DNA from 4 places in the Priestia sp. ST2 genome. Region 1 is predicted to be linked to each of the others. Evidence: riboswitches for the same ligand, from Rfam matches in the RefSeq annotation. Region 1 holds a riboswitch; each other region holds the start of a gene.

Region 1 (5,310 bases):
CCTTGACGACTAAATCACGATCCGTTATTAGGCCTATTAGTTTATCATTTTCACAAATTGGAATAACTCCTACATCTACATTCTTCATCATATTAGCTACCTCACCACATGAACTTTTAAGGTTACCTGTCTCAACATTAGAAGTCATCACTTCTGTTATATTCATAGCAACTCCTCCTTTATTTAATCATTGTCTTACTTCACTTGATTCCCGCACCTCATCTTCTAAAACGTCCATTTGAGTTTTAGGATACAAAGCTTTAGGTTTTAATGAGAAGAAAATGGTGAATGGATTTGAAAAATTCATCGCATTTTATTGGACAGTAAAAAGGTGTAAGAATAATAGGAAACGAGGTTTTAATAAAAGAGCACAATCCGTTGGTTCGTAATAAATTTATACTTCTCCTCTTCTCATCTTTATACTTTTACAAAAGAGTTATTCGAAACTATTTTTCATTAAATTGAAATATTAAAACTATTATATAAATTGTATAATTTAGTAGTATAAAAACTACTAGGAAGGAATTACACACTATGTTATGGTTTATATCTGCTTTAGGGACAGCTGTATGCTTCGGAGTAAATAATACTTTATTTAAATGGGGTGCTCTTCAACATTTATCTAAAGTGTGTATTCAACTTTTCTTTTATTGGATTTCTTTTTTTATCCTCTTATTATTTACTCTTATTAAAGGAAGTTTTGAATTTCACATTTTACCTATTTTAACGGGGGCACTAATCGGTATATTAAATGCCAATGGCAATATCCAAATGTCGAAAGCCTTTGAGAAAGGACCTGCGAGTATTACATCTACCATTATTGCGATGAATACAGTCATTGTTGTTATAGCTACATCCTTATTATTTCCTCAATCCATTCCTTTAACAAATTGGATTGGTATCGTCATTATTATATTGGCAGCTTGTATTATTCAGTATCAACCAAACAAAACGGCACACATAGAGTATAAATTATGGATTTTGAGCTGCTGTTTAGCTCTTCTATCTATCGGCACAGTTGGTGTTATTATGAAATTCAGCACGTATCAGCACTTTAGCATGGGTGAAATGCTTGTTTCAATGTATGGTGGAGGAGCTGTCTATTTAAGTTTATTAGCTCGGAAAGAATTTAAACAATTAACTGCACATAAAATTGAAATAAAGATAGGTATACTAGTTGGTATATTAAGTACGATTGGTTACAGCTGTTATTTATTCGCCCTAAAGGAAGGTCCATCCAGCGTGGTTTATCCAATCATTAGTTTAAATTGTATTGTTGTTTTAATTGGGAGCTTAATTATCTTTAAAGAAAGACTTAAAAAATATCAATTAATAGGAATTATTCTTACTTTATGCGGAATCGTGTTGACTAAGATATAAGTTTTTGCACCAATACCGACAGAAGAACGAACATATAGTGAAATAGGTCTCCCTCTGTATGGCAACTGAAGATGTATATAGTATACATACATAGAAAAAACAGAAAAACTCCCCCAATGCGTTAAGGGAGTTTTTCTGTTTTTAGGAGTTAGCTAAATGATGATTCATCCATCTTGAGCTTTGTGCACCAATCTTGCCTTAATGCATCGATTGAATCGGTCGTTTTAGCTATGCTCTCTCTTCTAATCTGTTTTTATTTATTTCAACAGGTAACGTTAATGCCGCTAGTTTGCAGAACTTCTTCTAGCGCACTTTGCTCTTTATTGCTTAAAGGAACCATTGGCAAACGAACACCGCCAACTTGTATTCCATTTAGATTTAATGCAGCTTTTACTGGTGAAGGACTTGGCGCAATAAATAATGCTCTCATAATTGGAAGCAGATTGCGATGTGTAGCAGCAGCTTTTTGGACATCGCCATTTTTGAAGGCATTAATCATTTCTTGCATATCATTGCCAATGATATGGGAAGCAACTGAAATAACTCCTGCCCCGCCAATTGCTAATACTGGTATTGTTAACCCATCATCGCCGCTGTATAGTGTAAAGTCGCTAGGTGTTTTGCTAATAATCTCTGCCATGGCATCCAAGTTGCCACTTGCTTCCTTAATTGATACAATATTAGGAATCTCTGATAGACGAACAATTGTTTCAACAGAAATGTTAACTACGCTTCGCCCTGGGATATTGTAAAGCATAACTGGTAAAGAGGTTGACTGGGCAATCGTTTTAAAGTGCTGGTACAAGCCTTCTTGAGACGGCTTATTATAGTATGGAGCAACGAGCATAATACCATCGACTCCTGTTTCCTCTGCAAGTTTCGTTAAGCTAATCGAAGCTTGCGTGTTGTTTGAGCCAGTTCCAGCGATGACGTGGACTCTTCCCGCAGCAGCTTCTACCACACATTGGAATAATTTAATTTTTTCTTCTGTGGTTAATGTTGGAGACTCTCCAGTTGTACCAGCTACAACTAAGCTATCTGTGCCATTTGTAATTAAATGCTCAACTAACATTTTCGTCGCGTTAAAATCAATTTCGCCATTCTGATCAAACGGGGTAACCATTGCTGTTAATACTTGGCCAAAATTCATAACTACACACCCTTTATAAATTTTTAAAAATTAGAGGGGTTAGGGCCATTCATAAGAAACGCAAAAAAGCAGCAACGAGGGATTCGTTGCTGCAGTAGAAACAATATTTATCAAAAATAGTTTCCGTGCGTAAGATAGCCCTCCATACAGTTTCCCATATGACAGTTCTGTATTTATTCAACAGCAGAACCAGCTTCAAGAACATGAGATTCTTTCGGCTTCGGCAAATACCCCTTTCCACAATTGTCATTGGATCTCATTCTCCTCAAATTGTATACTTATGATCTTTGCGCCTCTATCCTCACTTCAAAAAATATTGAAATAAGAAAATATTTAATTGAATTTAATATAACAGTAAATTTCCTTTCACGCAAGAATCATTTAAGTATAATTTTATGGAAACCTTGTAATTAAGTCCTTACACTTATTTTTGAGAGAATGACTCCGGATTATTGACTCAAACCCACAATCTCAGTATCACTCATATTACTATTTCACCTTTCTTTTTGCTATTCACCACATGTTTTAACTTACATATTATGCACATCATAAAAAGCCACCCGCTTAGAGTGACTTAGCATTAGGTTTATTCTTTACTTCATCAGGTACGTAATCTAAAAGTACGGATATTATTGTATTAAAATGCCATGGAGTAAGATTGTTGCCAGCACTTTCTTTTAACTCAGTTCTTAGCTTTTCACCCCATATAGGATATTTATTGTTGCTTTTTGCTTCCTCTAACATATAATCGACTACATTTAGTACTTTATAATATTCATTTTCTTTTGCGCTAATATAATAATCCCTTTGTTTATAGTTCATATCTCCAATCCCCTTTTGGTTATTTATGAACAATAAATTTTTTCATAAGATAGCATCAAATTTAGACTATATCTCTTATTTCCTTATAACATCTACATTGATTTAAATAGTTTATAATATCTTGGTTATTTACTTCTTTGATATTATCTCCAAAAAGTTCAACGGCACTTTCTAAATGTTCCCTTTTATTATCAATCGTTAGTACATATCGAAGTGCATCAACTACTGGTGCATTATGGTATGTACGACGAACGAAATACTCTTCGATTGCCTTATTTAAGTATTCTGATTCAGCCTTTCTAAATTTAGCTTCTGACCTTTGAAGGTTCTTTACCTCCATCTCTATCATAAACCCCTCATCCTCTCCAATTTAATTTACTATTTTATTCCCCTACTAGAAGTAAAATAAAACTTAGTTTGTATACAAATTAATATATTTTCTCAAAATAAAAAACACCTGTGAAGACAGATGTTTTTTGTAAACTTAACATATTAAAGGAGAAATGATTTGTCAGCAAAAGGAGGAATCTGATTAGGTACAGTATGTGCTCATTTTTCGTATTTATACGTATTCGAATTAAAGAATAAAATGAGGTTAAGCAAACCCATTGATGTTCGATTTTTGTAAGGTTAAAGGATAGATTAATTTTTGAGGGAATGAGTTGTAGCGTGTAGTCAAATTATTGTTGAGGAAATATAGCTTTATCTTTTAATTGATGCATTGCAGGGACATACTAAAAAATGAGGTGATAATATGGAAATAGATCGAGCTAAGCAAATTCTTTCTTCACCCAAGGAAATTGATGTTCATTACCACGGAGTTCCTATTTGGATTAAAAGTGTAGATGAAACATCAAGTATGGCTACCGTTCATGCGAGAGGAACACATGATGAAGACCGTATGGTTCCAGTCCTTGATTTAGAAGAAAAATAAAAAGTCACAAAGGAAGGATATGGAATTTTCATATTCTTTTCTTCCATCTCCAAATAGAACCGAATAACTAATACCATATTTCTCTAAGCTTTATTTATAAGAAAAAAGAGGTGCAGCATGAAAGAGAAAAAAGAACCACAATTCAGAAGTGGCGAGCTAGAAAATGCGGAACTAAAAGGCTATTATGGAATGGATCCTGAAACTAGCCTTCAATCTGTTAATTTTGCTACGACAGAGAACCCATACTTAAATGAACATTACCAGGAAGATTCTAAAGAAAATGAATAAAGAGGGAAGAAAATAACCGATCTTTATTTCTTTTCTTTAGTTATACATTCTTAATAAGTTGTCAATAAAAGGGGTTGCAGATACCATATTTCAATCTCGGCTTATTCTTACTTCTGCAAAGATATTACCTAACACATAACGAATATAAAGAACCAATTGTTTTACGCAAGTGGCTCTTTGCTACGTTAATTGAATACACTTGAATCCCTAATAAATAATGGCAAATAACAATTTATTAGGGATTTAGCTTATTCTTTAACTAATTTAACAAGCATATGAGCAAGATGATGTTGTTCTTCCTCATTTCCAACTTTCCATAACTCATGTAACAAGTATTGCTCTTCATTTTGTGGCTCCTCATGTGTTGCGAGATAATCAGCTATTTTTTTAGCTGCTAGAGCTAATTGATTATCATTTAACCCTAGTTTCTCACCTTTTGTGACTTTATCTCCTAAGTAACTTTTAAATTCGTTAAAACTAGAAAGGATGTTGTCTTTCTTCTCTTGACTCATTTCATTTAGTTTATCCTCTACTTTATTTTCAACGGTTTCAGTATTATTGTTCATTTTTCATTCTCCTTCCAATTAAGTATTAATGTTCTTATATGGTAAATCGCCCATTTACAGGTATATAAACATTTCGTAGCCTACTCATATATTAAGTAGAATAGTTAACGGGCTTCAACATAGTGAACACCTCTTTTTTGATGAGTTTAAATGTAATATATTGGATATTT
Region 2 (5,310 bases), 570 kb from region 1:
AGAGCTTTAGTTGCCTGATGATACACGACTTCTCCTGCATCGGTTAGCTTTAATTCTCTTGTTGAACGATCAAGAAGCTCAAATCCTAGTTCATTTTCTACTTTTTTGACGGCTTTACTTAAAGCCGTTTGTGACAAGTGAACTTGCAGCGCTGCCTTTGTAAAATTTTTATGATTCGCTACCTCTATAAAGTATTCTAAGTCTCTGATTTCCATGTGAAACTCCATTTCTGCAAACTGCTTATCCTTTTTCTTTACTCTTTATTTTAACCACTAAATTATTTACTGTAAATGCGCTGATTAAAAAGGGGGAGGATATATCCAATGAATAAAAACAGGGAAAGGAAATGAGCTAAAGTTTCTGTCGAAATTGATTTATAAAACGAATAATCTTTTTATAGAGAAAAATAGATTTTGCTACTAGCTGATGAGGGATATAAAGACTTTTGTATGTGCGTTCGGGTAAAAATGCAAAACTTATCAAAATAACTGAAAGTCCAAAGGCTGCAGCTGTAATCTCTAGCCAAGAAAACACCATGTCATTCCTCCTTTTACAAACCTATTAATAGAATATGTAAAAGTTCGAAAGGAGGTTGTACGATAGCCCCATAACGAGCAGGGGTATGAAGTTCTCTCTAAAAATAAAATGACGTTAAAGAACGCAGGCGCTGCGCTCTTTAACGTCATTTTATTTTCGTTCTTCAGCTTGATGCTCTTGTTTGTTTTGCTCAGTAAGACGTTTTTGATGAGCTTTTGTTTCTGCGCTTACGTGATTCGCATCATTCGGTTGATTTTTCTTTGAACCTCCTGCAGCGTTACTCATTAGACGACACCTCCAGTCCGGTTATGAAACATACCTTTAGAATGTGCGTATGTACAGACTTTATACACCGCTATCGATATTACTGCACACGAAAAAAGCAAAGGGAGAGTCACTAAGACTGTTCCCTTTGCTTTTTTACTAAGCGACTTTATCGGTGGTGATAATTTTGTTAATCCAGTCTTTTCCTTCTGTAAACCTTGTAACAAGCATCGCTGTTACTGTATTTCCCGTACTGTTTAAAAGCGTAGCAGGGGCGTCAATAATTGTGGAAATGACCGCGATAATGGGCAGAACTTCTGGCGAAAATCCGTAAATTGTAATGATTAACATTTCGCCAATCATACCGCCTCCAGGGATTGCTCCCATTACGGCTCCAACTAAAAAGGCTACGCCTAAAATGCTCAAAATACTCGTAGCAGACGTCATATCTTTGCCAAACAAACTGAATAAGAAAACAATCTTTAGAATACCACCGATAACAGAACCATCTTTATGCGTGTTTGCTCCTAGTGGAATCACTGTTTCAGCAATATCCAGCGGCACACCCATTTTCTTTGTTGCATCTAAATTGACTGGAATAGATGCAGCAGAAGAACAGGTAGCAATAGCGGTGATAGAAGGAGCAGCTGCATTTTTCCAAAACAGCTTAATTCCTGCTTTACCGCCAGCAATCCATGCATATAGCGTAAAGAAACCGAAATAGTAAACGATTGCAATTAATAAATAAAGAATAAATGCTCTAGCGTACCCTTGTAAGATCTTTGGTCCAAGTTCTCCTACTACAGTAGCGAAATAGCATCCTAAACCAATTGGGGCATAGTACATCACAATTTTAACAACCTTCATCGATACTTCTTGACCCGAAGTCAGAAATTTCGCCATAGGCTGTCCTTTTTCGCCAGCCATCGTTGTAGCAATACCGAAAATAACGGCAAAGACAATTAATTGTAAAATGTGCTCTTTCGAAAATAACTGAACAAAATCAGGTACAGTAAATGTACTAACAAGCTGAGTTAAAAGCGTCATTTTTTCAGCTGTATTTTCACTGTCACCCATCAATTCTTTAATGGCAGAAGTATCTACATTATGTAGCGGATTGTAAAGTGATGCGCCTAAAAAGCCTAAAACGGCTGAAACAGCAGCAGTGGCGATAAACACAACGGCGATACCTAGCATAATTTTACCAAGACGCTTCATTTCATTCATGTTTGCGATCGCCGAAGCCACACTAAAAAAGACAAGGGGAACGATAATCATGAACATTAAATTAAGAAACAAATCACCAAAGGGCTTTACGACTGCCACATCCGGCCCGATAGCATATCCTGCTATCCCGCCAATTAAAATAGCGAGAAGCAGAATAAGCGATGATCTGTACGTTTTAAATACACTTAAAACCATAGTTAGATTTCCTCCAAACAACAATAGCTTCTTTACTACGCAAGAACAGCTATTATTTGCTCATTGCATACGTAGTAACGACTGGCTTTACATCTTTACGCACCAAATCTTCGTATGTTTCTCGCTCTACAGCAAGACGAGCTTCTCCATTTTTTACAAATACAACAGCAGGGCGCGGAATACGGTTGTAATTGCTAGCCATTGAATAGTTGTAGGCACCTGTAGAGGACACTGCTAATAAATCTCCTTGATTAACGCGCGGTAAATCAATATCCCAAATAAGCATATCTCCTGATTCACAGCATTTACCCGCAATTGATACTGTTTCATCTTTTTTATCCGTCACTCTATTAGCCAAGACAGCTTCATGTTTTGCATCGTAAAGAGCAGGACGGATATTATCGGTCATACCGCCGTCAATTCCTACGTATTTTCGTACACCTGGAATCTCCTTCGTTGATCCAATTGTATAAAGCGTTGTACCTGCTTCTCCTACGATGCTTCTTCCAGGCTCAATCCAGACTTCTGGAAGGGTATAATTCTGTTCAGTTAACGTGCGGCTTAGCTTTTCTGTCAGTGCATCTACATAATACTCAACTGGAAGAGGAGAGTCGCTTTCGGTATAACGAATACCAAAACCACCACCTACGTTTAAAACTTTTACTTCAAATTCCATTTTATCACGAATGCTGAATAAGAAATCAGTTAAAATATCAATGGCGCGAGAAAAACCATCTACTTCAAAAATTTGCGAACCAATATGACAATGAATGCCTAAAAGATCGTAGTAAGGCTTTTCTAACGCAGAACTTACCGCTTTCATGGCTTGGTCATTGGAAAGACCAAATCCAAACTTGGAGTCTTCCTGTCCGGTCATAATATATTCATGTGTATGGGCTTCAATTCCTGGAGTAACACGCAGAAGAATAGATGCTTTCTGTTTGCGCTCAGCTGCTAAGGCATGCAAAACTTCAAGTTCGGTAAAGTTATCAACAACAAAACAGCCAATATTCGCATCAAGAGCCATTTCCATTTCTTCAATCGTTTTATTATTGCCGTGAAAATGAATGCGTTCAGCTGGATATCCAGCTTCAAACGCTGTAAATAATTCGCCTCCTGAGACCACATCTAGTGACATATCAAGCTTCGTTAAAAGGCTAGCCATTTCCATACAAAGAAATGCTTTCCCTGCATAGGCGATTTGATATGAAAATCCGCTTCTTCGAAAGGCTGAATGGAAGGCCTTGCATTTCGTTTCAATTAATTCTTGATCGTAGATGTATAGGGGAGTGCCGTATTGTTTTTTCAGTTCGACCGTATCGCACTGCCCAATTTCTAAATGATTGCTGCTGTTAATTTTACTCGTTCCATGTAAGTACATACTCCGTATCCCTCCATTTAAATCATTCAACTATAACTTTGAACTTTGATGGTCAGTAGAAAAACACAAAAAAGACCCGTGAAGTGATGTTCACGCGTCTTGGTTTCATAATAATAAAGTATTATTACATTCTAGGCATCAACATCTCTTCAATAGCTCTCCACAAACCAAATGGTTTGTGACAGCTCAGCATTTATTCAATACTGAACCAGTATATGAACACAATGGATGTTTATATACTTCGGCACGAAATCCCTTTTACTTATCTTCACAGACTCCATTAGTCTCCAATAAGTGACTCTTGATTTCATGCACCTCTATTCTCAGAGAGGAAAATTATATTTAAATGTAATTCCTATTATATTTCCTTTTCCTCCGTCTAGTCAATGAAAAGTTAAGGCATAGGAATATCAAAAAAAATAAATAAGAAAGCTATGAAGCTTCCAGATAGAATCCAAGCGACCAGTGCTGTCTTCTGATGAATGACTAAAAGTGAGAACGTGGCAATGTTGAAGAGAAAAGAACACAGCAGCGACCATCCATAATGATGAGTGATACTGTGATTAACATAAGCAATGAACTCAATCACAGTAAATAAAAGCGCCCACAAAAGAATCCACCACAGCCTGCCGCTTACATGCAGCGGCAGCCTTCCTAAAAAAACCGGTATAACAAACGGATAAATAATTAAAGTTATTCCAAGGGAAACCATTAGGTGATCGGGTAGAAAAAGGTGATCAATACCTACAGGGTGAAATACCCATACGCGGTGATGAAACAGCAGCACTTCATAAAGCAAATTCCCTGTGACCCAAAACAGCAAAGTAGGATAGTATTCTTGATACCTTCGCCACTTGCCAAATAGTAAACCAAGAATGATGAAAAATAATACAAATGAAGATTGCATACGCTCTCCTTAAAATAATGGTTATTTCTTTTTATTTACATATTATAGTGGTTTTATTCTTTCATTTTTTTATTCAGAAACTATAATAAAAAAGCGGTAAGCGCAGTGTTAAATATGGGTGATCACTATTTGTGGTTTGCTTCAGCTCACCATAATTCCCGTAAAAGAACTTATTGCGCTTTTGTTTACAATGAAAGGAGCTATATGTCAAAGTCAGCAAGATTCAAAAATAAGCTCAAGATAGCTTCGCCTAGTATGTGACTTCTTTTTTTGCTATGCTAAAGTTGCGTACATATAGCATGAGAATATTAGAAGAAAGAAAAGGGTGTTTTGGTATGAAAACATACATCGTAGTTGGAGCTGGGGTACTTGGAGCTTCTACAGCATATCATTTAGCAAAAGCAGGAGCAGATGTGACATTGATAGATCGCAAGGATGCAGGTCAAGCTACTGATGCAGCAGCAGGAATTGTTTGCCCATGGCTTTCGCAGCGTCGAAATAAAGCATGGTACCGCTTAGCAAAAGGCGGCGCTAAGTACTATCAAACATTAATTCAGCAATTAGAAGAAGATGGAGAAACGGATACGGGATATAAGCGAGTAGGAGCAATTAGCTTACATACTGATGAGCAAAAACTTAAAAAAATGGAAGAAAGAGCATATAAGCGTCGGGAAGAAGCTCCTGAAATAGGCGAGATTACACGTTTATCCGCTAAAGAAACACAGGCTTTGTTTCCGGTTCTTTCGGAAGAATACAGTTCAGTTCATATTAGTGGAGCCGCTCGCGTTAACGGAAGAGC
Region 3 (5,310 bases), on a different contig from region 1:
TTGCGCGCAAACTGAGTGAGATCTTTTTACCGGAACTAGTGAAAATAAATCTACTTGCTTGCCAGACTCAGCAATTTTTATTGTTGCCATCAAGCCAGCTAAACCGCCACCGACTACGATGATTTTTCCGTTACTCATCGGAACCCCACTCCTTCAAAACCTTAATTTTATGCAAATGCGAATAATGTACGAACACCTACAAATGTAAGTGCTAAGAAGATTGCTAATGTCACATAAGTTGAAATTCTTTGAGAACGTGGTGTTACAGTTAACCCCCAGCTAACTCCAAATGACCATAGACCGTTTGCAAAGTGGAAGATCGTAGATACAACACCAACTATGTAGAATGCAAGCATTGCCGGGTTGCTTAAAATTCGTTCCATCATTTGAAAATCTACTTCTTTTCCAAGCGCAGCTTGTATTCTGGTTTCCCATACGTGCCATGTGATGAAGATAAGTGTGATTACACCTGAAACACGCTGAAGGATAAACATCCAGTTACGGAAAAAACCGTAGTTGTTAACGTTTGTTTTAGCAGTGAATGCGATGTAAAGACCGTATATTGCGTGAAAAACGATTGGTAAGAAAATAATGAAAATTTCTAGAGCATAGCGGAAAGGTAAGCTCTCCATGAAGTGAGCTGCTTGATTAAATGATTCTTCTCCCTTTGTCGCGAAATGATTCACAACTAAATGCTGTGTTAAGAAAATCCCGATTGGTATTACCCCAAGTAATGAATGGATTCTCCGATATTGAAACTCTCTGTTTGCCGCCATCTGCGTAGACCCCCCTTAGTTAAATGAACATAGTTTGTGAAGAACTTTCTTACTCCCACTAGACAAATAGATTAATCGTGAATACAGGAAATGAAAACCTTTGCATTTCCTAATAAAGTATGTGACAGGTTAATTTTACTCCCATCGATTAAGAGCGTCAAGGCAAGATGTTTAAATCTTCTATAAAATATAAATTTATAAAATTTTATATTTGTTAACGCTTACTGTATTGATGTTACAGATTTTTTCTTTCTATTATAATATTGCTTGCCACAAATAAGTAAGCGTTTACTTTATGCTTTTATTGTAAACAAGTTCACAAAACATTTACACAGGTAAAAGTACCCTTTTAAAAGGTATATTATGGATTTTTCATCTTTACATCTAACTCTTTTTACCATAATAAAGATCCTCTTACATTTTATTAAAAAAATGCGTGAGAGGTTTTTTAGATTTGTATATAATAGTAGTAAAGAAAGAGGGGAAAGCATGAGCAATTTACAAACAGAATCACAGCAAGAACTTGAAGAGACGATGGAAACATCAGAACCTAATGTCACAGCTGAAACAGAGAGAACTCTTGATCACGTTTCATATTTCGGATACAGCCTTTTGCGTGACGTGTTAATTCCAGAGCTTCTTGGAGACGAAACAAATACCATTTCATACTGGGCAGGAAAACACCTTGCTCGGAAATACCCATTAAATACAATGGATGAAATCGTCGCTTTTTTTAAAGCAGCTTCCTGGGGAACACTGACGCTTGCAAAAAAAGATAAATATTCACTCGAGCTTGAGTTATCAGGTGATGTGGTCAGCAAAAGATTTCAGCAGGAAACTTGTTCGTTTCATCTTGAGTCAGGATTTGTGGCTGAACAGATTCAGCGTCAAAACAACTGCCTAACAGAAGCCTACTTAACACATAAAGAAAAGAACGGAAAAGTGCTGATTTCCGTGCAGTGGGACCGAAAAGATATCTTACCTACCGAAACACGCGCGGAGCGTTATAAAAAGTAGGAAATACGTATATATAAAAGACGTGGAGATACCACGTCTTTTTTCTCTTCTTTATACTTGCACTGCTTGCTGCTCTTCTAATTCAAATGCTACGTGAAGCGTCTCAACAGCTTTTACCATATCAGCATGCGGTACAACTGTAGATACTTTAATTTCAGACGTGCTGACCATCTTCACTTCAATTTTCTCTCCTGCCAGCACTTCAAACATTTCGGCTGCAACGCCTGGATTAGAAATCATGCCAGAGCCGACAATTGATACTTTAGCCAAACCGCTTTCATGTTCAATACGCGTATATCCCAAAGTAGATTTATACTCTTTTAAGACGGCAAGAGCGGCGTCTACGTCTACGGTTTTAATAGAAAATGAGATAGAGAGACGATTATTAGCCGTTACGTTTTGAATAATAATGTCCACATTTAACTGTTCTTTTGCTAATGCTGTAAAAATAGTAGAAAGAGTTTGCAACTCGTTGTTTAACCCTTCAATTGTCACTCGTGAAATATTATCTTCAAACGCAATTCCTCTTACGACTAAGTTTTGTTCCATTGAAACTTCCTCCTCAACAATCGTTCCATTCTCGTTTTCTAAGCTTGAACGCACTTCTAGCGGTACCTGATAATTTTTTGCAAACTCAACAGCGCGCGGATGCAGCACCCCTGCTCCCAAATTAGCTAATTCTAACATTTCGTCATATGAAATAGAGTGAAGCTTACGAGCATCTTCTACATAGCGCGGATCTGTCGTAAACACTCCTGTTACATCTGTATAAATATCACATTTTGCAGCTTTTAATGCTGCGGCAAGAGCTACTGCCGTCGTGTCAGAGCCGCCTCGACCTAATGTTGTAATGCTACCATCTCCTGAACAGCCTTGGAATCCAGCTACTACTACGATTCGGCCTCTATCTAATTGGCTTTGAATACGAGTCGTGTCAATGTGCTGGATTCGTGCATTGCTGTGAACTGCTTCCGTCTGGATACCAGCTTGCCAACCTGTTAGCGAAGTTGCTTCATACCCTTTATATTGAAGGGCCATTGTTAACAGGGAAATCGTTACTTGTTCTCCAGTTGTAAGAAGCATATCCATTTCGCGTTTGCTTGGACTGTCCGTAATATCACTTGCTAATTTCACCAGTGCATCTGTAGTTTTGCCCATTGCCGATACAACAACAACTACTTGGTTACCGCGCTCTGCTTCTTGAATAACACGGTTTGCTACATGTTGGATACGTTCAACAGAACCAACAGATGTTCCACCAAATTTTTGAACGATTAATGCCATAATTTTGTTCATTCCTTTTCAATAAATTTGCATATGCAGGATGATGAGAAGCTAAATTTTTTTACTCAGACAATAAAAAAAGCAATGAGATGAGCTCTCATTGCTTAACGAACGAAAATTATAAAACATAACCGTCCACTGCCGTGAGATAGCTCTCCAAGAATCTACATCTTGACAATCCTACGTTTATTCAACGCAGAACCAGCAATCATTACTATGAGGTAATGTTCACTTCGGCAAATTTCCCTTTCCGCATCATTCATAAGAGCTCATACCCTTCCTGATACGTACTGATTAAATTTGCACCTCTATCTTCACTTCATTTGATGAAGTGTCGTATGAAATTAGTTAATAGCTTATCAAATATTTTCTATTATTTCAAGACTATTTTTGCAATGTTTCATAAATTTTTTCAGCGATGTTTTGAGGAACACCTGAATTTCGAATATCATCAACCGTTGCTTCTTTCAATTTTTTCACCGAACCAAAATACTTTAACAAAGCTTTTTTACGTTTTTCGCCCACTCCCGGAATATCGTCCAGAACAGACTGAAAAGCGGACTTAGAGCGCACTTGACGGTGGAAGGTAATCGCAAAACGGTGAACTTCATCTTGAATTCGCTGAAGCAAATAAAATTCTTGACTATTGCGTTCGAGCGGTATGATTTGAGGAGGCTCACCAATCATCAGGTTGGAGGTTCTGTGCTTATCATCTTTGACAAGACCTGCTGTAGGCACTAAAAGTCCCAATTCATTTTCGAGAACGTCCTGTACTGCAGCTAAATGCCCTTTGCCTCCATCTACAACAATTAAATCTGGAAGCGGAAGACCCTCTTTTAACGCTCTGGAATACCGTCTGCGAACGACTTCTCTCATGGAACTGTAATCATCTGGTCCCTTTACGGTCTTAATTTTATATTTGCGATATTCTTTCTTTTCCGGTTTCCCATCAACAAAAACAATCATCGCAGAAACGGGATCTGTCCCTTGAATATTTGAATTATCAAATGCTTCAATCCGATAAGGAGCGGCAATTCCAAGCTCTTCTCCTAACCGTTCAACTGCGCCAACCGTGCGCTCTTCATCTCGTTCAATTAAATAGAATTTTTCACCGAGCGCAATTTTTGCATTTTTACACGCAAGTTCTACTAATTCTTTCTTTTTGCCTCGCTTTGGATGCTGAACCTCTACTTCTACTAATTTCTCAGCCAACTCTGCATCAATCGTTGCTGGAACCATTACTTCTTTTGGCTTAATATTTTTGGCATAAAACTGACCGATAAAAGTTAAGAAATCTTCTTCTGGCTCTTTATAAAAAGGAAACATAGAAACTTCTCGCTCAATTAACTTCCCTTGGCGAATAAAGAAAACTTGAACACACATCCAGCCTTTATCATAAGAATAGCCAAACACATCTCGATTGACAAAATCATTAAACGTTACTTTTTGCTTTTCCATTGTCGCTTCGATATGAGCAATTTGATCTCGATATTCTTTAGCCCGTTCAAAGTCAAGTTCTTCTGAAGCTTTTAACATTTTTTCAGTTAATTCTGTTTTGACATGCTCATATCCACCATTTAAAAACCGCGTGATATTTTCAATAATTTGTTTGTTTTGCTCTTCTTTTACTTCTTTTACGCAAGGAGCTAGGCATTGCCCGATATGGTAATACAAACAAGGTCTGTCTGGCATGGTAGAGCACTTTCTTAATGGATAAATGCGATCAAGAAGCCGCTTTGTTTCATTTGCAGCTTGAACGTTAGGATAAGGCCCGAAGTATTTCCCTTTATCTTTTTTTATTTTTCTTGTAATAACAAGTCGGGGCTGCTTTTCAGCTGTAATCTTAATAAAGGGATAACCCTTATCATCTTTAAGCATGATATTGTATTTTGGATCATGCTTTTTAATTAAATTCATTTCTAAAATAAGTGCTTCTAAATTAGAAGATGTGACGATATATTCAAAATCGACAATGTCGTTTACAAGTCGAAGCGTCTTTCCGTCATGAGATCCGGTAAAGTAGGAGCGCACTCGATTTTTTAATACTTTTGCTTTTCCTACGTAAATGACCGTTCCATATTTATCTTTCATCAAGTAACAGCCGGGCTGATCCGGTAAAATAGCCAGCTTTTCTTTTAAATAATCGTTCATATTTTTCTCCTTCCTCTTCTCTTACTCTGTCCATCTATACATTCGCTTATGAAGCGTAATCTACATTCTTTCCTGCTTTACA
Region 4 (5,310 bases), 760 kb from region 1:
CACGATGATAACAACTATACTACTGGACAGTGTCCGTTTAAATTAAAAAGGAGTGAGCAGCATGGACGTAAAAAAAGCCTCTATTAAAAAAGGAGTTGGCGGAAAGTTTGAAGAAGTAATTAAAGAACTGCTTCCAGCGTATACTGGATATGTTGAAGTACAGCACGATATTGCTTTTCAAACGCACCCATCTCATACCCATCCAACTGATGAAATTCTTCATATACTTGAAGGATCTATTTACTTTACAGTTGAACATGATACGGTTCTATGTCAGGCAGGAGATCGAATACATTTACCGAAACAAACGGTTCATTCCTCAAAAGCCGGTCCTGATGGGTGCACATACGTTATTTCCATTTTAAAATAAAGACGAAAGAAGATGATGCTTATGCTACGTTCCCGGCCAGTGCTGCTGCTTATCGATGTACAAGAAGGGTTTTATTCACCACAGTGGGGGGAAAGAAACAATCTAGATGCAGAAAAACATATGCTGACGCTACTGCAAGCATGGAGGCGCCAAAATTATCCTGTCATTCACGTACAGCATGCATCAGAAAATCCAGATTCTCCTTTACACCCAAGTTCGAAGGGATTTCAGTTCAAAGAAGGGTTTGGTCCACAAGAAGACGAATACTTAATTCGCAAACACGTGAACAGCTGCTTCATTGGAACAGAGCTAGACAGTTATTTAAAAGCAAATGGCTATGATACGCTTATCTTAATAGGACTAACTACTAATCACTGCGTCTCTACGACTGCCCGCATGGCTGGAAATCTAGGGTACAGGACGTACGTTGTAAACGATGCAACAGCTTGCTTTGATGGTATGTCCTACGATGGAAAAACAAGGCTTCCTGCAGAAGATGTACATACATTCGCATTGTCTTCTTTGCATGAGGAGTTTGCAACGGTCGTTTCTACAAAAGAGACACTTCAAGTTCTTCAAACCTTTCAATATGCTCAAAATCATAACTGATGTGCATGCGCACATCGGTTTTTTATGTAGATTATGTTTCTTAAAAGAAGTAAAATAAAGATAATTCTATACTATAAGGAGTTTGTACATATGATCATTCGTTATGCTAAAGAAGAAGATTTACCTATGCTTGTTGAAATTTATAACCAGTCTGTTCAAGCAAGTGCTGCTACTTTTGATTTAACGCCTGTAACAGTAGAGCAAAGAAGGAGCTGGTTTGATAATCATATTAGCAATGAACTTTTTCCGCTTATTGTCGCAGAAAAAGATGGGGTAGTAGCGGGCTATGCTTCGCTTTCTTCTTATCGAGATAAAGAAGCGTACATTCAAACGGTAGAGCTATCGATTTATATTGATAAAAATCAACAGGGGTATGGCATTGGAAAACAGCTTATGAAGCGAATTTTGGAACTAGCTAAAGAACTCAACCATCACGTTGTCATTTCAGGGATTACAAAAGGGAATGATATCAGTATCAAAATGCATGAGCAATTTAATTTTACATTTTGCGGAGAATTTAAAGAAGTAGGCTGGAAATTCGATCAGTGGCAAGATGTGCTTTTTTATCAGCTTATTTTATAAGATGTATGACACCTTTACACATTGTAACGTTTTAGTTTCATGTGTAAAGGTTATTAAAATAATAAGTCGTTTTATTATTTTAATACGAAAGGTGTTAGCTATCATGAATACACGTTTTCAATATCAGCATCTAAGAGCTATTCCAAAGACATGGTCAAAAAAAGAACTGCATATCCAGCTGAATAGAATCAAACACAATTCTGAACTATCTACTATAGCAGCAGATCCGCTTTTTCATCTGTTAGAATGTACCCATTCGGGCCTTCAAACTAAACAAGAAATCATAGACTACATCCAAAGCATTCCTACTCATCAACTTCCATCTTTTGTAACCCATTTAAGCAGGTTAGTTCAGCGTATTTATTATATAGAAGCTGCTGATTACTGTAATCGTCCCCTCAAAGGTTATATGCTTGTTATGAAAAATCAGCCCGCCTATATATCTCTTCATTTTGCTGATCAGATCACATAAAAAAAGCTCTCTATTCTTTTGAATAGAGAGCTTTTTTTATTCGTATTTTTTCACTGTTACTTGGCATTCTTTTAACGGAATAAGTTTAGACTTTTTCGTCCATTTGTATCCTAACCAAACAATTAAGAATAAAGGAAGTCCGATATAAGAAACAAGTACACCGTACCAGTCAATCGAATCACCCATAAACGCCGAATAGTTTTGACCTAAAATGACAACAGCACATAAAATAAAGGCAAAGATAGGACCAAACGGGAAAAGTTTTGCATGATATGGAAGTTCACTCAAATCATGACCTTGGGCAACAAATGCTCTTCTAAAACGATAGTGGCTGATGGCAATTCCTAACCAAGCAATAAAACCAGACATACCAGAAGCGTTAAGTAACCACGTGTATACCGCACCGTCTCCAAAAAATGAAGCACCAAATGCAAGTGTACCGACAAGTGCCGTTGCGATTAAAGCATTCACTGGAACGCCTCGTTTATTCACTTTTGCTAAGAACCTTGGTGCTTTTCCATCTTTCGCTAAGTTCCACAGCATACGCGTAGAAGCATACATACCTGAGTTACCAGCAGATAAAACGGCTGTTAAAATAACGGCATTGATAGCTGATGCTGCAAACGCCAGACCTGCTCGTTCGAATATTAAAGTAAATGGACTTACTCGCACATCATCACTTGCTAATGAATCGGCTGTGTATGGAATAAGCATCCCGATAACAAAAATAGCTAAAATATAAAATAACAAGATGCGCCAGAAGACTTGTTTAACTGCGCGAGGAACCGTTTTTTCCGGATCTTCACTTTCTCCAGCTGCGACTCCAAGCAACTCTGTTCCTTGAAATGAAAAACCAGCAGCCATAAAAATACCTAAGACAGTAAAGAATCCACCGTGAATGGGTCCATCACCAAGCGTGAAGTTTTTAAACCCTGGTGCTTCATTGTTAAAGATACCAAAAATCATCATAATGCCAATAACTAAAAAGATGATAACCGTTACTACTTTAATTAACGAAAACCAAAATTCAGATTCACCAAATCCTCTTACAGAAAGGTAGTTAAGCCCAAACATAATTAATAAAAACAGGGCACTCCATAAAATAGAAGAAGAGTTTGGGAACCAAAATTTCATAATAAGGGCTCCAGCAGATAATTCAGCTGCAATCGTAATAGCCCAGTTATACCAATAGTTCCAGCCGAGAGCGAAACCAAAGGATGGATCTACAAACCGAGACGCATACGTACTAAATGAACCGGCTTCAGGCATATAAGCTGCGAGCTCCGCTAGGCTGGTCATCAAAAAGTAAACCATGACACCAATGATAGCGTAAGCTAAAAGCGCTCCCCCAGGTCCTGCTGTGTGAATTGCTCCACCACTTGCTAGGAATAAGCCGGTTCCGATGGCTCCTCCTAATGAAATCATCGTTAAGTGGCGAGATTTCAACCCACGTTTTAATTCTTGCTGCTCTTGCATAGATAAATACTCCTTTCGAATGTACGGAAAGAGACGGGATAACATAAAAAAAGCCCGCAGTATATGTGCGCGCTTTTAAATCTGAAAACCGCGTCAACCTTCCGTGAAGATAGCTCTTCACATCACTCGCATGATGTGACAGTTCTGTTCCTGTTCGGAGACAGCCCCAGCTTAAATCAACCGAGAAGTGATCTAAACTTCGGCAATTTTTCCTTTCAAGCAACATCCTCAATGTTCTCTGCATTTCCGTTGCTTTACTATTAAAAACTGCGACCTCTACCTCATCGATTAGGATGAGGGTTTTTTATATTCATTTGACATAAAAGAAGTATACCAAATACTAAAACGATTGTCATTATAAAAAATAGATTCAGAAAATAGAAACATCTTTGAAATCTCTCGAATCTATTTTGCTACATATGGTATAATGAATGTTGTCATAATACTACATAAATATCCGAACGTACCACAGGGGGAGCCGCCGTGCTGAGAGTGAACAAATTGTTCAGACCCTTCGAACCTGTTAGTTAACGCTAGCGTAGGAATGTGGGAATAGTAGCATATATTTGCTTACTCCTGTGTAAACCGTTTGATATGAATGATTCAAAAACAGGAGTGAGAAACGTGAATAAAGCATTACCTTTACAGGCTAAAATTGAAATAGCTATTTTTGCAGCATTAGCACTTCTACTTGATCTTTTGCCTTCCATTAAGATTGCAACGGCTGTGAGTATTTCGTTCTCCATGGTGCCCATTTTTATTATGTGCTTTCGCTGGGGAGTAAAAGGCGGGGCTCTATCTGGTCTATTATGGGGGCTGTTGCAGTTGGCAACAGGAACGGCTTATATTTTAACAGCGCTACAAACGTTTATTGAATATATTGTGGCTTTTGCTTTTATAGGTTTTGGAGGTATTTTTTCGCAATCTATTAAAACAAATTTAGCTAACAATAACAGATCAAAAGCTTTTGTTTTGATTGTTTTATCCCTTGTTATCGGCAGCTTCGCACGGTATTTCTGGCACTTTATTGCGGGCATTATTTTTTGGGGATCATATGCGCCAAAGGGTATGTCCGCTCTATGGTATTCTTTTTCAATGAACGGTATTTCAATGGTAGGGTCACTAATAGCCTGCTTAATCATTCTTTCACTATTAATTCCATCCGCATCAAGAATGATTGTAACTAAATCACACTCATCATAAGCAAAAAGACTAAATCTACCAAGATTTAGTCTTTTTTGTCATTTGTCACCTTTGTTTACACAAAAGTGTGTCAGGTTTGATAACATAGTTAGTGAAATATTCAAAAAACTGTTTTATGATAATCACCATATTCAAACGAGATAAGGGATTGATAGCATGCTACAGAAATGGATAACGAGCATAGGTTTAGATATCGGAACAAGCACAACAAAACTGATTGTAAGCAAGCTGTTAATAGCAAATCAACAAAATCAGTTTACGCTGCCAGGCTGTCAAATTATTGATCGTCGCGTAACGTATGTAAGTTCTATCTATACCACCCCTATGCTAAACGATGTTGAAATCGATGTTCAAAGATTAACGGTACTACTAGAACAAGAGTATAAGAACGCAGGAATCTCCTTAGATCAAGTGGAGGCAGGTGCTGTGATCATCACAGGAGAAACGGCCAGAAAGCAAAATGCAGAAAGTATCGTTCACTATCTAGCCGAACATGCTGGGGATTTTGTTGTTGCAACAGCCGGCGCTGACTTAGAGGGAATATTAGCAGCAAAAGGATCGGGAGCAATAGAGCGTTCTGCTGAAACAAATGCAGTAA

The links. A riboswitch is a leader RNA that binds a small molecule or an ion and turns the genes downstream of it on or off. The one in region 1 is predicted to bind lysine.
Region 2: linked by a shared signal. The riboswitch ahead of lysA (diaminopimelate decarboxylase) and the one ahead of dapA (4-hydroxy-tetrahydrodipicolinate synthase) in region 1 are both predicted to bind lysine.
Region 3: linked by a shared signal. The riboswitch ahead of AC0KUU_RS00880 (aspartate kinase) and the one ahead of dapA (4-hydroxy-tetrahydrodipicolinate synthase) in region 1 are both predicted to bind lysine.
Region 4: linked by a shared signal. The riboswitch ahead of AC0KUU_RS07625 (amino acid permease) and the one ahead of dapA (4-hydroxy-tetrahydrodipicolinate synthase) in region 1 are both predicted to bind lysine.

What each region holds. Positions count from the first base shown of each region.
Region 1 is NZ_JBVVNT010000002.1:990,697-996,006, forward strand. It holds gene AC0KUU_RS11455 (CBS domain-containing protein) at 1-166, opposite strand, end outside; gene AC0KUU_RS11460 (DMT family transporter) at 535-1,380, shown strand; gene dapA (4-hydroxy-tetrahydrodipicolinate synthase) at 1,643-2,530, opposite strand; lysine riboswitch at 2,658-2,836, opposite strand; gene AC0KUU_RS11470 (hypothetical protein) at 3,095-3,352, opposite strand; gene AC0KUU_RS11475 (hypothetical protein) at 3,414-3,701, opposite strand; gene AC0KUU_RS11480 (H-type small acid-soluble spore protein) at 4,107-4,286, shown strand; gene AC0KUU_RS11485 (hypothetical protein) at 4,404-4,574, shown strand; gene AC0KUU_RS11490 (DUF3243 domain-containing protein) at 4,823-5,140, opposite strand.
Region 2 is NZ_JBVVNT010000002.1:421,676-426,985, reverse strand. It holds gene AC0KUU_RS08590 (LysR family transcriptional regulator) at 1-215, opposite strand, end outside; gene AC0KUU_RS08585 (hypothetical protein) at 352-537, opposite strand; gene AC0KUU_RS08580 (hypothetical protein) at 688-822, opposite strand; gene AC0KUU_RS08575 (dicarboxylate/amino acid:cation symporter) at 961-2,223, opposite strand; gene lysA (diaminopimelate decarboxylase) at 2,276-3,604, opposite strand; lysine riboswitch at 3,750-3,932, opposite strand; gene AC0KUU_RS08565 (CBO0543 family protein) at 3,999-4,511, opposite strand; gene AC0KUU_RS08560 (NAD(P)/FAD-dependent oxidoreductase) at 4,847-5,310, shown strand, end outside.
Region 3 is NZ_JBVVNT010000001.1:176,327-181,636, reverse strand. It holds gene sdhA (succinate dehydrogenase flavoprotein subunit) at 1-138, opposite strand, end outside; gene AC0KUU_RS00890 (succinate dehydrogenase cytochrome b558 subunit) at 168-776, opposite strand; gene AC0KUU_RS00885 (YslB family protein) at 1,266-1,793, shown strand; gene AC0KUU_RS00880 (aspartate kinase) at 1,845-3,077, opposite strand; lysine riboswitch at 3,219-3,396, opposite strand; gene uvrC (excinuclease ABC subunit UvrC) at 3,462-5,228, opposite strand.
Region 4 is NZ_JBVVNT010000002.1:233,742-239,051, forward strand. It holds gene AC0KUU_RS07600 (YqcI/YcgG family protein) at 1-87, shown strand, start outside; gene AC0KUU_RS07605 (cupin domain-containing protein) at 62-370, shown strand; gene AC0KUU_RS07610 (cysteine hydrolase family protein) at 392-979, shown strand; gene AC0KUU_RS07615 (GNAT family N-acetyltransferase) at 1,070-1,561, shown strand; gene AC0KUU_RS07620 (hypothetical protein) at 1,665-2,033, shown strand; gene AC0KUU_RS07625 (amino acid permease) at 2,070-3,509, opposite strand; lysine riboswitch at 3,612-3,796, opposite strand; TPP riboswitch at 3,971-4,071, shown strand; gene thiT (energy-coupled thiamine transporter ThiT) at 4,104-4,712, shown strand; gene AC0KUU_RS07635 (ethanolamine ammonia-lyase reactivating factor EutA) at 4,869-5,310, shown strand, end outside.